DNA from 3 places in the Clostridium taeniosporum genome. Region 2 is predicted to be linked to each of the others. Evidence: riboswitches for the same ligand, from Rfam matches in the RefSeq annotation. Region 2 holds a riboswitch; each other region holds the start of a gene.

Region 1 (5,673 bases), 430 kb from region 2:
GCATTTTTAAGAAAATTCTTTTCTTCTTCATTTAAATGAGGACTTAATTTCTTATAAGTCTCTTTATGATAATTGTTTAACCATTTTCTCTCTGCATCTGTCAATAATGTTTTATCTATCCCCTCTAAATCTATTGGACAATATGACATTACTTCAAATTTATAAAATTCTCCACCTTCTTCAGTTTCAATATCCTTAACTACTAGCATTACATTTTCAGTACGTATTCCATGTTTTCCTTCTTTATATACTCCTGGTTCATTTGTTAATATCATTCCTGGTTCTAAAATTACAGTATTAGGAACTGGTCTTATTGATTGTGGTCCTTCATGAACACTTAAGAAAAATCCTACACCATGTCCTGTTCCACATTTATAATCTATACCTTCATCCCATAAAATAGTTCTTGCTAATATATCTAAATTTGAACCTGTTGTTCCTTTTAAAAATTTTGCTTTCATAAGATTTATATGAGATTTTAAAACTAAAGTAAAGTCTTTCTTTTCTTCATCTGTTAACTTTCCTAATATAAAACTTCTAGTTATATCTGTAGTTCCATCAAAATATTGTCCACCAGAATCAACTAAAAGAATTCCTTCTGGTTTCAATTCATAAGCACTTTCTTTTGTAGCTGAATAATGCATCATAGCAGCATGATCTTTATATCCAGCAATTGTTCCAAAACTTTCTTCTACAAAAAGATCACCTTTACTTCTAAGTTCTAATAACTTATCAGCTACAGTAAGTTCTGTTATATTTTCTTTTCCTACATTTTCTTTAAGCCACTTTAATAATCTAACCATAGCTACGCCATCTTTTATTTGGCAATTTCTAAGATTCTCTATTTCAACACCATTTTTTATGGCTTTTAGTTTTGTTGTTATATTTTCCTCTTCAATTATTTTTACATTACTATTTATTAATGTAAAAATATATCCACTTACCTTATTTGAATCTACTATAACACTATCTTCTACCTGCTTGGTATCATCAAATATTTTATTATATTCTTCTACTTCAATTCCTTGTTTATTTAACTCTATTTCATCTTCATTTGATAGTTTATCTTTATCTATATATAATGTAGCTTTTTTTTCATTTATTATTGCATAAGCTAATGCAACAGGAGTATCTTTTACATCATTTCCTCTTATATTATAAAGCCAAGCAATATCATCTAATGAAGATATTATATATGAAGATCCACCCATTTTTTTCATTTCAGCTCTAACTTCTTGAATTTTTTCTTTTGCTGATTTTCCACAATATTTTATATCATGTAAAAAAACCTTTTCTTTAGGTAGTTGTGGCTTATTACTCCAAATTTCTTGAATTAGATCTTTATCCATAACTATATTTATATCTTTTTTATTCTTTATATTTTTAAATTCTTTATATTCCTTTATAGAAAATAATCTTCCATCAAATCCTAAGGTTTCTCCAGATTTCATATTATCCATTAACCATTCAGTTAAAGTTGGCCATCCTGGTATTCTCATTTTATATAATTCAATTCCTGAATCCTTTAATTGTTTTTCAGCTTGAATAAAATACCTACCATCAGTCCATAAAATTCCTTTTTCTTTTCCTATTAATGCAGTTCCTGCTGATCCTGTAAACCCTGTTATATAAGCTCTTGATTTAAAGTGTTCAGATACATATTCACTTTGATGAAAATCACTACTAGGAATCACATAGTAGTCTATGTTTTCTTTTTTCATTATTTCTCTTAATTTTTCTAGCTTTTCAGAAGTTCTCATATAATTCATTACCTTTCTTTTTTATAATTTACCCTTTTTATTTATAGAGCAAAGTGGATACTCCACTCTATACTAATATTTACTTAAATCTAGATTTTATCAAGTTTTTAAGCTTTAAAAACCATATATTTCCTCAAAAATAAAAATAGGATATCAACTATTATTGATATCCTATTAATTATATCATAATTTAAATAAATCCTTTATTGGAAATATTATTGTTTTAATTGAAAATCCTATAAAATTCTATTCATTAAAATTTTCTACTGGTTTTCCTACAAAATAAACCAAACCTATTATTGCTAATATAGCAATAGGTAATACTATCCATATAGGTAATCCAAGTCCTACTGGTATATATCCAAATAATATTGTTATTGCTGCTACTGATAATGAATATGGTAATTGAGTTTTAACATGTTCTATATGATCACATCCTGCCCCCATTGAAGACATTATTGTTGTATCTGATATTGGTGAACAATGATCTCCAAATATGGCTCCAGTAAGAACTGCACTAGCACTCATAACTACATATCCCATTTCTGGTGAAATTGAATATGAAAGTGGAATTGCAAGTGGCATTAAAATTCCCATAGTTCCATAAGCTGTTCCTGTTGCAAATGATATTACAGCACCTAAAACAAATATTATACTTGGTAATAAAAATCCTGGAACTGTACTTGATAACTTACTTACTAAAAATGCAGCTGTACCAAGTTCTTTAATTACTGATCCTAAAGACCATGCAAGAATTAAAATAACTCCAGTTATTATAAGACCTTTCATTCCATGTATCCAATTATCTATTGCTTCTGATAATGTAAATATTTTTTTACTTACTGCCATTAATATAGCTACTATAGAAGCAAATAAAGCTGATTGGAATAATGCTACAGCTGCATCTGAAGCTGCAAAAGCTTCTCTTATCGCAGCAAATGACGCTGGTGAAGTACTCATAATATTTATCAAAGTTTGATCTTCGCCGCCCATTATTGTTGTATAACCACTATAATAAAAACTTGCAAGAGCGGAAATAATTAAAGCTCCTATTGGAATAATAGCATTCCAAATACTTAATTTTACTCCTTCTTTTACTTTGATTTCATCTTCCATTTCTTTATCTAAAGCAACTTCTTTATTAAAAGACTCTCCTTGTCTTGCTTTAATTTCTGCTTTTCTCATTGGACCAAAATCTCTTAACATTAAAGAGCTTGCAACAACAAATACTAAAATTAATATATTGTAAAATCTATATGGAATTGTACTTAAAAATACTCCAAATGCATCTACTTGTTGTCCTAAACTTGCAAAACCATCTCTTATAAGTCCTAATTCTAAACCAATCCATGTTGATATTATTGCAATTCCTGCTACCGGAGCTGCTGTTGCATCAATTATAAATGCTAATCTTTGTCTAGAAATCTTCATTTTATCTGCTACTGGTTTCATTATTGGACCAACTATTAGTGAATTTGCATAATCATCAAAAAATACAAAAATACCAAGTAACCAAGTAATTATTTGAGTACTTACAGGACTTTTAGCTTTTTTTGCTAAAGCTTCTGCAATAGCCCTTGCTCCACCCATTCTACTAACTAAACTAATTACTCCTCCAATAGCCATAACTTGAAGTACTATCCCTGCATTCCATGGATCAGCTAAAGAATTTAATGCTCTTTGAACAAAATCTAAGAAAGCTTGAATAAGTGCATAAAATGGATTTCCTCCAGATAAATTTAATAAAAAAGATCCAGATAAAATTCCTATAAACAGTGATATTACAACATCCTTAGTTATAAATGCTAATATTATAGCTACAAGTGGTGGTAATATAGTAAACCATCCAAATTTAGTTGAATTAATTACTGAAGGATCTACCTCTTCAGCAAAAGCAACTGTTGATGTCATAAAAAACATCATAAATGTTAATAAAAATACATGATACTTATTAATTTTTTTCATTTTACATCCTCCCATTTGTTTTGTGAACATCTGCTGAGGCTGACTATAAATAAAAAAACCTTAAGTGATTAACACTCAAGGTTTAACAATAGTCAAATAGACTTTAAAAAACTTCATGAATGATAGCTCACCACAAACCAATTTGTGACAGTCTTATACATATTCTGCATAAGCCCAGCTCTATAACCTTAAAACATCAGTTATAAGCTTCGGCAAAATTTCCTTTCTTACTACGTCATCGTGCTTACCTCAATAATAATACTCTTAAATTTTGCGCCTCTACCTCTTTTAAATATTCACTTTATTTATAATCCATTATACAGCATATTAAAAATTTTTCAAATATTATTTTTTATTTTTTATATTAAAATACCAATATTTTATCATGTTTATTAAAAGTATTAATGCAAAAATAATTGAAATACTATATCCCACAATACCAATTAATGACACCCCATTGTATTTAGGGCCTACATTTTTACTTATTACTAATGATGATCCTATAATCAATGCTGCTACTAATAAACCTGTTATTATTCTATTTATCATTTTATTCAATTCTTGAAATATATATTCCTTATCTTCAACTACAAATTGAAATTTACTTTCTCCTAAAGACATTTTAGTTAATAATTCTAACATTTTAGATGGTATCCTAATTCCATCTCTTCCAAAAGAATATAATGATACTAATAGTTCTTCACTTGTTAGAGTATCAAATATTATATCCTTATTTTTTTCTTTTATAAAAGATACTATAACATCTATAATTTCTAGTTCTGGATCTATTTCAACTATTACACCTTCAAGTATTATTATTCCTCTTATTAGAGATACTAATTCCCTTGGTAATTGTAAATTGTTTTCTCTTGTTAAATGAAATATTTCTTGTACTAATACAGATATTTTTATATTTTTTATTGATGTAGTTAAATATGTATCAAACATATATGATACCCCATCATATAGGTGCATTCTATTTACTTTACCTTTTTTTATTGAAACTGCTAATATACATTCTATTAATTTTTCTTTATCTCTAGTTGCTATTGCTAACATCATTGAATTTAAATTTTTTTTAGTTCCCTCATTTAATTGACCTACAATACCAAAGTCAATAAAGCAAATTTTCCCACAACTTATTAGTAGATTTCCTGGATGAGGATCTCCATGAAAAAATCCATCTTTAAAAATTTGTTTACAATAAGATAGTGCTAATTTTTTTGCAATATCTTTATGGTTATATCCATTATTTTTAATTTGCTTCAAATCATTTATCTTAAAACCATCTATTTTCTCTAATACTAATACTTTATTACTTAACAATCCTTTTACAACATAAGGTGTATAAATAGAAATTACATTTTTATTATTATTTCTAAACTTTTCAACATTTTTTCCTTCTAAAATAAAATCTAATTCCTCTTCAGCCGTTATTTTTATTTCTTGTAAAGCTTCTATAGGATCAATTGGTAGTTTTATCTTTGTTTTTGTAAGTTTAAATATTCTCATTATAATAGCTATATCCAAATGTATTTCTTCATATATATTAGGTCTTTGTATTTTTACAACTACATTCCTACCATCTTTTAATACACCTTTATAAACTTGTGCTATAGATGCAGAAGCTATTGGAAATTTATCAATATATTTAAAATATTCTTCTAAAGAGATTTTTAAAGAATTTTCTAATACAGATTTCATTATAGTAAAATCTTCTTGTGGTGCAGAATCTTGCAATTTTACTAATTCATCTATATATTCTTTTGGAAGTATATCTGGCCTTGTACTCATTATTTGGCCTAACTTTATAAATGTTGGTCCAAGTTCTTCAAAGGCATTTCTTAAGTTAGCAGGAGATTTTTTATCTTCAGCTTTTTTGCTATCAAATATATATCCGAAACCATAACTTGCAAAAACTTTTATTATTTTTTTTAATCTTTCAGAA
Region 2 (5,673 bases):
TGCTACTATTAATGTTATAGATGAAGAAATACCAGAATTATTTTAAAAAAGTGACTACCCCTTGGTAGTCACTTTAATGCATATTATACATTATTCAATGTCTAGGAAAGTATAGAATTTAAAATATATATTTTTAGAAAGTATTAAAAATCTAAAACCTAAATTCATATTTTAAATTATCCATTCTTAACTAAAAATTGTGGCATAGCCACTTGGCTTTTCTATTTATATAATGCCATTAGTTTATCAAATGCAGATAATGATCTTTCAATTTTTTCATATGATGTACAATATGATATTCTTACATAACCTGAACAGCCAAAGCTTGAACCAGGAACTAATAATAAATTGAATTTCTTAGCATCTTCGCAGAATTTTTTATCATCTTCAATTGGAGTTTTGGGGAATAGATAAAATGCACCTTGAGGTTTTAAACATTCAAATCCTAAATTGATTAAATGATTATATAAAAGGTCTCTATTTCTTTTATATATATTTACATCAACTTCAGTATTTAAAGATTTTCCAATAACTCTTTGGAATAATGATGGTGCATTAACAAATCCTAAGATTCTATTTGCTATGTTTAAAGAACATGCTATATTCTCGAAATCATTCATATCATCATTTATAACAACATATCCAATACGTTCTCCTGGTAATGATAAAGATTTACTATATGAATACCCAATAAATGAATTTTTATAATATTTTAAGATACAAGGTACTTCAACATCATCATAAACAATTTCCCTGTAAGGTTCATCTGATATTAAGTAAATATTAGTATTAAATTCTTTTTGTTTTTCTTCAAGTATAGAAGATAATTTTTTTAATGCTGCATCTGAATATATAACACCAGTTGGATTGTTAGGAGTATTTATTATTACTACTTTTGTTTTAGGTGTTATTTTTTCTCTTAATTCATCCATATTAGGTTCAAATGTAGATGTATCTGGTTTAACAATAACTAATTTTCCATCAAAATTATTAGTGTAATGTTTGTATTCACCAAAATATGGAGCAAAAGTAATAACTTCATCTTCAGGATTTAAAAGGGTTTTTAACATAATGTTTAATCCACCAGCAGCTCCACAAGTCATAACAATATTTTTATTAGAAAGATCTAATTTATATTTATTGTTTAAAAATTTACTTATTTCATCTCTAACATCTTCATAACCAGAATTGTTCATATATCCATGAACAAAGTTTGGAGATTCCTCATTTAATATTTCATTTATTGCATTTTTTATATTTTCAGGAGGTTCAACATTTGGATTTCCAATACTATAGTCAAAGACATTTTCTTCTCCATAAATACTTGCAAGGCGTTTCCCCTCTTCAAACATAGCTCTTATAGCAGAATTATTTGCTACTAAGTTTTTCATTTTGTCTGAAATCATATTTTTCACTCCTTATAAATTTACTCATATAGATATTTTAACATAAAATTTGAAATTGTGTTTAAAATTGTTAAACGAAAAAGAACTTAAGAGTATAATGTATAAAATTGTAGTTAAATAGTTTTAAGCTTAACGTAATCATTTATACTTGTACATAATTTCGAAAAAAAAGAGTTATACTTTAATTAATATTTACAAATTTAATATTATTCTTAACTAAAAAGTCTAAAGTAGATACTTTTTATATATAGAAAAATATAAAAATTTAAGGGATTTAATTAAATACTGATAAGTTGATAAAATCTAAATTAAAAGAAATATTAATTTATCATATTAAAAGTTTATTGAATTTAAGCATAATTATAATTAGAAAGGAGTCACCATATATCCATTATTTGGAAAATAGTTAGAAATGTTTTATAATATATTATGTAAACTATAAGAATAACGGGGGATTATATTATGATAAGTATAACAGGAAAGAATGGATATAAGAATAAATATAAAAAAAAGGTTAGAGATAGAGGTAATTTAGAATCAGGATATAATTTAAGATATAAAGAAATAGAAAAAAATATAAATAAACAATCCTTTAGAAATAAGGCTATAGTTTCATTAGTAATATTAGTAGCACTATCTTTTACAATTGGATATTTAGGAAAATGCAGATATGTAAGGTTCTTAAATGATAACCCTTATTATACAGGAAATAAGATAAAAATAAGTGTATTACAGAGTAAATTGCCTAGTCTAAAAGATGAATTAGGAATAAGAGATATACATTATAATTGGGCTGGAGATCTAGAATATGACAATAATCCAATGTTATTAGTATTTCATCATGCAGCATCTAGTAATTTAACAGCAAATCAAATACATGATATGCATGTGAGAAAAAAATGGTGTGGAATAGGATATCATTTTTATATAAGAAAGGATGGAACAATCTACAGGGGGAGACCCGAAGAAGCAATTGGTGCACATATAAAAGGACAGAATAAAAATACTCTTGGAATATGTATTGAGGGAAATTTAGAAAAAGATGAGCCCACAGAACAGGAAATTGATGCATTAGAAAAGTTATCAACATATCTTATAATAAAATACAATATATCTAAGGTACAAGGGCATGGAGATACTTATGAAACCTTATGTCCAGGAGAAAATTTTCCTATGGAAAATGTGAAAAAAGCAATAATAAATGAAATGCAAGAGTTGTCTAATGATTAAAATGATTATATGAAAAAAGCACTAATTATATATTAAAGATATATTTGGTTGATTAAATAGCTCTAAATCCGTAGTTTAAAAAATATAATATGGAATTTAGAGTTATCTTTATAGTGAAAATGATAGTATAAGTTTTATTTAATTAGTAAAACTATAATATGTATAGTTAAAATAAACAAAATTAATATAAAATATAACAAAAAACTTAAAAATTTTTAAGGACTATTATTTTGTAAAAAAGTTGTGTATAACTTTGTGGATTAAAATCTTTTCAGTACATACGAAAGGTGTTGGCATACCTAATAAACACATAGATGTACACAAAGTGTTGATTAAATAATTACTTGTTGATAAATGTGTGGATAACTAAAAAAATATATTATGCAATGGTATGGATATACAGTATATACCAAATAAAATGTAACTATATATAGAAAAGTGTAAAATTAAATACGATATCATATTATTAAAAAATAATTATATCTATAATAAATATTCTTAATAAATATTTGTTAACAAAATTAACATTGTTGTGGATAAAATATGTGGATAATGTGGATAAGTTGAAAGAAACTTGTAAATACACTAAATTAATAACGGTAAAAATAAACTTATTATATAAACTATAATAATTAATATTCATAGTATTAAAGGCTCCATTGAAGTTTCTTTATTGATTAATTATTTCATATTTGAAAACTGTTAATTATAACAGGGATAAATAAAAAATAAATTTAAATATTAAAAAAATTTATACTTTGCTAATTAAAATTTTATTTTAAAATTAACGAATTTAGTAATTGATTAGTAATTATTTGAAAAAAATTAATAAATTGATAAAGTTAAAAAAAATAGACCCAAAAGTATTGAAATAGATTGAATTTATGATATCATATCTTTAACAAAAATAATAAATTTTAATATAATAAAATATAGAATAAAACCTAAGGTAGAGGTGCTATAATGATGAGTATTTATAAGGAGTCGGCAGATATTGATTTATAAAAAAAGGCATTGTAGCCGAAGAAATAATTTTTATGCGAAAAATTATTTTTGGGGGTGTATAGAATATATACATAACTGTCACTAACGTGGAGAGCTACAAGGTGGAATAGTTGCAATATAATTAGTAAATTTACACTAAAAATATAAATTAATTTATATTTTTATGTTTAATTTATATTAATTATACTAATAATAGTATTAATAAATACTATTTAAAATAACTTTAGCAATAAGCAATGAGCAACAAAAATCCTAATTAAGTAGACTCTACCTGTCGCAGATTAATATCTGTGACTTTTGTTTTTAGACAAATTATTGGAGGGTAGAAAGATGAAATTATTCGGAAATATGGAAATTATAGACAATGAATTAACAATTGGGGGAATTAAAACTACTGATTTAGTAAAGGAGTATTGTACACCTTTATATGTTATGGATGAGGGGTTAATCAGACAAAACTGTAGTGATTATTACAAATATTTTAAATGTGAGGAATCTTTAAACAGAGTTGCATATGCAGGGAAAGCATTTTTGACAATTGAAATGTGTAAAATAATAAATGAAGAAAAGTTATCATTAGATGTTGTATCTGGAGGGGAACTTTTTACAGCTTATAAATCAGGATTTCCCTTAGAAAGGGTAATGTTTCATGGAAATAATAAAACATTAGATGAAATTGACTTTGGAGTTAAGCTAGGTGTTGGAAGATTTGTTGTAGATAATTATTATGAAATGGAATCATTAAATAAAATTGCAGCAAAGTATAATAAAATTCAAAAAATATTTTTAAGAATAACTCCTGGCATTGAAGCCCATACTCATGAATATATAAAAACTGGTCAAATTGATTCTAAGTTTGGATTTCCACCTGTTAATAATATGATAGAAGATGCTGTGAATAAGTCCATGGAGTTTCCTAATATAGAGTTAGTTGGACTACATTGTCATATTGGATCTCAAATATTTGAAATTGAACCATATGAAGATGCAGTAGAAATTATGCTAGATTTAATAAAGAAAATCAAACAAAATACAGGATATTTAATAAAAGAACTAGATTTAGGTGGTGGATTTGGTATATACTATAATAGAGGGGATAAACCAAAAACAACTAAAGAATATTGTGAAGCAATATTAAATAAGGTTGATGAAGTTTGCTCTAGAACAGGTCAATCAAAGCCATCATTAATAATAGAACCAGGTAGAAGTATAGTTGGTAACGCTGGAATAACTTTATATACAGTAGGATCAATAAAAAATATTTCCGGAGTAAGAAAGTATATATCAGTAGATGGTGGAATGTCGGATAATATAAGACCAGCTTTGTATAATGCTAAATATGAATGTATGTTAGCTAACGAAGTTAAGAGAGACCTAGAAGAATTAGTAACTATTTGTGGTAAATGTTGTGAATCAGGAGATATACTATTAAATGATATTAATATTTCTGTACCAAAGTCAAATGATATTTTAGCAGTTATGACAACTGGTGCATACGGATATTCAATGTCTAATAATTATAATAAGATTCCAAGACCACCAGTAGTGATGATAAAAGATAATAAAGCAAGACTTATTTGTAAGAGAGAAACATATGAAGATCTTATAAAAAATGAAATAGTCTAAATTATCTTTAAATAAAATTAGCTTTTTATTAATATTCTTTCCCAAGATAATATATATATCTTAGTGTGTATCAAATTGATTTATTAATTTTGATACACATTTTTTTGCTTATAAATAATGTATAATATTTAAATTTTTAAGTAACAAATTTGTTATAAATCCTTAATGTTTCAATAGAATGCTTTATGTTATACTATTAAGATGAAATATAATGTTTTGTTTTTAATTAATTAAATTGTAAATTATAGTTAATATTTTAATGAAATGCAATTTTTAAAGTTTTATTATTAAATAGAGACTCTAGTTTAAAATAAATATTTTAGTATATGTAAATTTATTTAGGAAGGTGGAAGTTATATGGAGGCGAGTAGTAAAAATAATTTTTTTAAAGAATGGGGATTAACGA
Region 3 (5,673 bases), 250 kb from region 2:
ATGTATATCAAAGAATATTGTTTTTCGTCCTAATATATCAACTTGGGTATTATTTTCAATTTCATTAAAAATTATTTTATCATCAAATAATTTTAGAAATTTATTTTGAAGAACATAAGAACAAATAGATTTTATAGCTTCAATAGATTTTTTGTTGCAATAAATATTAAAGATACCTTCATATTTGTTATTTATAATTCCATTAGCAACTGCACGAATAATCCATATGCTTCCTAGAATATGGTCATTATGATTATGCGATATAAACATATTATGAATTTGATTTATTTTTATATTAACTTTTTCAAGATTTGATAATATAGTATTTCCGCCACCAGCATCTATAAGAAAATGTTCATTATCTTTTGATATGGTAAAGCAGGTATTATAACATTTAGTTACCATAGCAGAACCAGTACCAAGCATAGTTATAGATTCCATAAAATTTTTCTCCTTTATAACTTATTATTTAAGATAATATAATTATAGATGGTATGTATATTTATAACAATAAGTAGGAAAAATTAAATATATTATATATGATTTATTTTTTAAAATAAAAAATTTTAGTTGAGCAATTGCCTAGTTGATTAAAAAAATATAATTAGACTTATACAGTTATATGGATATATGTAACAAAAGGTTAATATTTTATTATTTTCAAGTATACATTTTAGAATTGTATAAATTTAAATTCTTATATATGGAAAGTAAATGAAATTTATATAAAAAATTAAATATGATATATATAATTTATTTTCTATATTTAATAAATCTTCATTTTAAATAATGTGGTAAAATATTAGAATTTAATATGTAAGTCAAGTAAATTAATTTATATTTTTTAATTAAAGTTAAATATATAGATATGGATTTAAATTTTATAAACAAAAAAGATAACTATTATATAAAATATATCTTGTAAGTACTTTACAGTAATGTTTAAAAATGATATAATGAGCAAAATGAATAGGGAAAACCTAAGGTAGAGGAGCTGTTTATAAAGAGTACTTATTAGGAGTCGGCAGATGTTGATTAATAAGGAAAGGTATAATGGCCGAAGAAATGAATCAAGCAAAAATTTATTTCTGGGTATGCATAAAATATATGTATAACTGTCACGTAAGTGGAGAGCTACAAGGATGTAATGAGATATTATTAATATTTCTTTATAATAGCAATATCTTTATAAGCTTTAGCAATCGAACTCTACCCGTTATAGTAATTCTATAGCGGGTTTTCTTATATTAATATTTAATAGTGTAAAACGCTATGAAAAATAAATACAAAATTGAATAACTAAATAACAGTTAAAATTAGTGAAAATATGTTTGTATTTTTAGGGGGGCTATTTGTGAAAATAAAAGGCGTAATAATACCACTTGTAACACCATTTAAAGATAATTGTGTTGATTTTGTTTGCTATAAAAAATTAGTGGATTATTATATAGAAAAAGGCGTAGATGGAATAATTCCATTAGGAACTACTGGGGAGAGTTCAACAATATCATCTTTTGAATATAATGAAGTACTATCAAAAACAATGGAATATAATAATGGTAGAACAAAAGTATATGTAGGACTTGGAGGAAATAATACTTTAGATGTAATAAAAAAATTAAAGATAGCAGAAGATAATAAGGTAAATGGAATATTATCAGTAGCACCATATTATTCTAGACCAAACCAAAGAGGTATTTATGAACATTTTAAAAGTATATCAGAATCAACAGATATGAATATATTAATGTATAATATTCCTTATAGAACTGGAGTTAATATAGAAAATGAGACTATATATAAATTAGCAGAGCTAAAAAATATCATTGGGATAAAAGATTGTTCGGGAAATATAAATCAAACTTCTGAATTATTATTAAATAGACCAAATGATAATTTTTCAATATTAACAGGAGAAGATGCTCTTTTTTATACAACATTAGCACTTGGTGGAGATGGTGGAATTTTAGCATCTGCAAGTTTAAATACAGAAAGTTTTATAAAAATATATGATTATATACAAAATAATAATCATAAAGAAGCATTAAAAATATGGAGTGATATTTCAAAGTTTATACCATTATTATTTCAAGAACCTAATCCAACTCCATTAAAATACTGTTTAAAAAAGATAGGATTAATTGATTCTGATGAAGTTAGATTACCACTAACTAATATAACTGATAAACTCAAAGAAAAATTAGATAATATGTTATTTTTATAAATAACTATTATATAGGGGCTAGGAAATTTAGCAATAAGTAATAAGTGAAAAATTGAGGGTGATTTTAAATAAAATTAGAGAGATTTCAAATCTCTTTAATTTTGTTTTTTTCTAATATTTATTTTTAATACGTATTTATATTTAATTATTAACTAGATTTGTGCAGCGATTTGGACATATATTCTAAAAAGCCAACATTCTATTATTTTTAAGCATAAATTTTAGAATTAAATAGACTTTAACTAGTTATATTAAAATAATAAACTAAATTTGTATAAAAGATTGAGTAGAGTATATCTAAAATTTATTCTTTAATATTTAATAAACCTTGATTTTAAGCCATTTGGTAAAATTGATGAATTTAGTGCACAAGTCAAGTTATTAAAATACTTTTGACTGTTGAAATGTTTAGGAGTAATATAAAAGGGTTGCGTCTAATTTTGACATAACTTTTATTTTTGATTAGAACGTAAAATTTAATTAAAAATATAATTTTAAACAATAGGGATAAGGGGAGATATAAATAATGTTACCTAAACTACTTACAATGATAAAGGGAAAAGAAATTACTAAAAATCAGATAGCAAAAGATATTATATCTGGAATTATAGTTGCTATAATAGCGTTACCTTTATCAATAGCATTAGCAATATCATCAGGGGTATCTCCTGAAAAAGGACTTATTACTGCTATTTTTGCAGGGTTTGTAATTTCACTTCTAGGTGGAAGTAAAGTACAGATTGGAGGACCAACTGGAGCTTTTGTAATTATAATTTATTCTATTATTCAACAATATGGATTAGATGGTTTAATTACTGCAACAATAATGGCTGGAATTATTTTAGTTATAATGGGACTATTAAAGTTTGGAACAGTAATTAAATACATACCTCAAACGATAACTGTAGGTTTTACTAGCGGGATAGCAATAACCTTATTATCTACTCAAGTAAAAGATTTTTTTGGTTTAAGAATAGATAATGTTCCAGCAGAATTTATTCAAAAATGGCAAAGTTATTTTTTACATATGAATACATTAAATATTTATACATTATTAATAGGAATTTTATGTATACTTATTATTGTTTTATGGCCAAAAGTTAATAAAACAATACCAGGCTCATTAGTTGCACTAATTGTTTCTACTTTATTAGTAATGATATTTAAATTACCAGTAGAGACTATAGGAGATAGATTTGGCACATTAACATCATCAATACCTATGCCAATATTACCTAAATTAAGTATAAGTACAATAAATCAATTGTTTGCTCCAGCAATGACAATTGCGATATTAGCAGGATTAGAGTCGTTATTATCAGCTGTAGTATCTGATGGAATGATTGGAGACACTCATGATTCTAATATGGAACTTGTTGCACAAGGTGTTGGTAATATTGTATCAGGTCTATTTGGGGGAATACCAGCAACAGGTGCTATAGCAAGAACAGCAGCAAATGTTAAAAATAGTGGAAAAAGTCCAATTGCAGGAATTGTACATGCTATAACATTATTAGCTATAATGTTAATTTTAATGCCTGTGGCTAAATTAATACCAATGACATCTCTTGCAGCAATATTAGCTGTTGTATCTTATAATATGAGTGAATGGAGAGCATTTAAGTCATTATTAAAGGCTCCTAAGAGTGATGTTATTGTATTAGTTGTAACTTTCTTTTTTACTATAGTGTTTGACCTGGTAGTAGCAATTGGATTTGGTATGCTTATGGCTATGTTCTTATTTATGAAGAGGGTATGTGAAACAACTGCTATTAGAGATTTAGTAGATGAAGAGGTTTTTGATAAAGAAGTTTTAGATATGCTAAAAGAAGCAGATGGAAAGATATTAGTATACCAAGTTGATGGACCGTTATTCTTTGGAATAGTACAAGACTTTTTATTTAAAGTTAATTCTGTAAAACCAACAGCAGAAGTTCTTATATTAGACATGAGACATAGTTATGCAATAGATGCTTCGGCAATAGATGCATTAAAGAAATTACTTAAACAGTGTAAAAAAAATAAGATAAAACTTTTAATTACACATATTCAAGAGCAACCAAGAAATGTTCTTGGAAATATGGGAATTGCAGCTTTAATTGGTGAAGAAAGCATATATGATACTAAGAGAGAAGCTATAACAGTAGCAAGTAGATACATAAAAAATATAGCTACTTTTGTAAACTAGATTTAGATATAATAATTTTTAATTTTAATAAATATATAAATTAGAATATATTAAAAAGGACTGAAATAATGAAGAATATTCATTACTACAGTCCTTTTTTAATAATTAAAATTAATAAATAGTTTAAAAGTTTTTTAGTTTAAATATTTATTAGAAGATATTAGGCATATAAAAAGAAATAACAAGTGAAATATGTGACTGATATTTTGTGAAATACAATAACTTAGGTTATGCTAGTAGTTGTGCTATTAGTAGAACCTAAGGAAGGAGTAGTTTACAAAACAAATGGGAATACTGACTAATTATTTATTTAAATATGCCTTAGTTTTATTCAAATGTTTTTATTAATTCTATTAAGTTTTCTCTTATCTCATTTATTTTATTAAAATCTGTTACATTTACATAAATCTTTTCTAGATCATCATGATAAGATTTAGCTTTTGCCAAATATAAAGTACCTTTTGAAACTGTTTCTTTATATTTAGTTTGAATAATGGATAAATTATTAGCATATTTTTCATCAGTACCTGGAGTGATTAATTCTGAATACATGTCTATTATATAATCCTTTTCGTTAACAGGAAAATATTCATGAGGGGCAGTTGAATCAAAAATACAAACATCTAATTCTCTCATTATTACCATATCCAAACTATCAGGATCAAATCCACAGTGATAAACTTCGGCATCAATTCCTCGTACTATACATTCTTTAACTAATTTTTTTAATAAAGTGGATTTTCCAGAGCCAGGTCTTCCTTTTATAAAATATCTGTTAGAAACGTTTTTGGTCAAATTTTCAACAAAATTAACTGGACCTTTAGGTGTAGAGCCTCCTAAGAATCTATCTTTTACTATAGCAGTTTTATTGAATTTATTATTTTCTACAAGTTTATTTATAACATTTTCTGTTAGTTTATTTGCTTTTTCAAAATCCATATTTTCAATGTATATTTTTTCCCAATCATCATGTATTACAAGGGCTTTTTCAAATAGCTTATATGCATTATCGTAACAAAATGAAATATGATTTTTTATTTTTAAAATATCTCTTGTATAGTTTTTTAATTTTTTAGTATCCCAAGCTACACCTAAATTTACATACTCTTCAATAGCTCCAGGAGCGGTTGGTTCTATAACATGAGGAGCAGTACCATCAACTATTGCTAATTTAATTTTTGGTATTATTACTCCATCGAGAGAATCATTATCAGAAGAACAGTGAATAAATTCTATGTCATAACCTTTATTACACCATTTG

Evidence for each region. Region 2 has a riboswitch for lysine ahead of lysA (diaminopimelate decarboxylase). Riboswitches for the same ligand answer to the same signal wherever they lie in the genome.
Region 1: it holds a riboswitch for lysine, as region 2 does, so the genes downstream of both, BGI42_RS00400 (Na+/H+ antiporter NhaC family protein) here and lysA (diaminopimelate decarboxylase) in region 2, are expected to answer to the same signal.
Region 3: it holds a riboswitch for lysine, as region 2 does, so the genes downstream of both, dapA (4-hydroxy-tetrahydrodipicolinate synthase) here and lysA (diaminopimelate decarboxylase) in region 2, are expected to answer to the same signal.

What each region holds. Positions count from the first base shown of each region.
Region 1 is NZ_CP017253.2:93,099-98,771, reverse strand. It holds gene BGI42_RS00405 (aminopeptidase P family protein) at 1-1,760, opposite strand, end outside; gene BGI42_RS00400 (Na+/H+ antiporter NhaC family protein) at 2,007-3,725, opposite strand; lysine riboswitch at 3,841-4,015, opposite strand; gene BGI42_RS00395 (ABC1 kinase family protein) at 4,071-5,673, opposite strand, start outside.
Region 2 is NZ_CP017253.2:2,923,228-2,928,900, reverse strand. It holds gene BGI42_RS13225 (vWA domain-containing protein) at 1-46, shown strand, start outside; gene BGI42_RS13220 (pyridoxal phosphate-dependent aminotransferase) at 222-1,406, opposite strand; gene BGI42_RS13215 (peptidoglycan recognition protein family protein) at 1,869-2,636, shown strand; lysine riboswitch at 3,579-3,746, shown strand; gene lysA (diaminopimelate decarboxylase) at 3,972-5,267, shown strand; gene lepB (signal peptidase I) at 5,625-5,673, shown strand, end outside.
Region 3 is NZ_CP017253.2:3,168,313-3,173,985, reverse strand. It holds gene BGI42_RS14275 (MBL fold metallo-hydrolase) at 1-441, opposite strand, end outside; lysine riboswitch at 979-1,145, shown strand; gene dapA (4-hydroxy-tetrahydrodipicolinate synthase) at 1,355-2,224, shown strand; gene BGI42_RS14260 (SulP family inorganic anion transporter) at 2,751-4,412, shown strand; gene BGI42_RS14255 (PRK06851 family protein) at 4,740-5,673, opposite strand, start outside.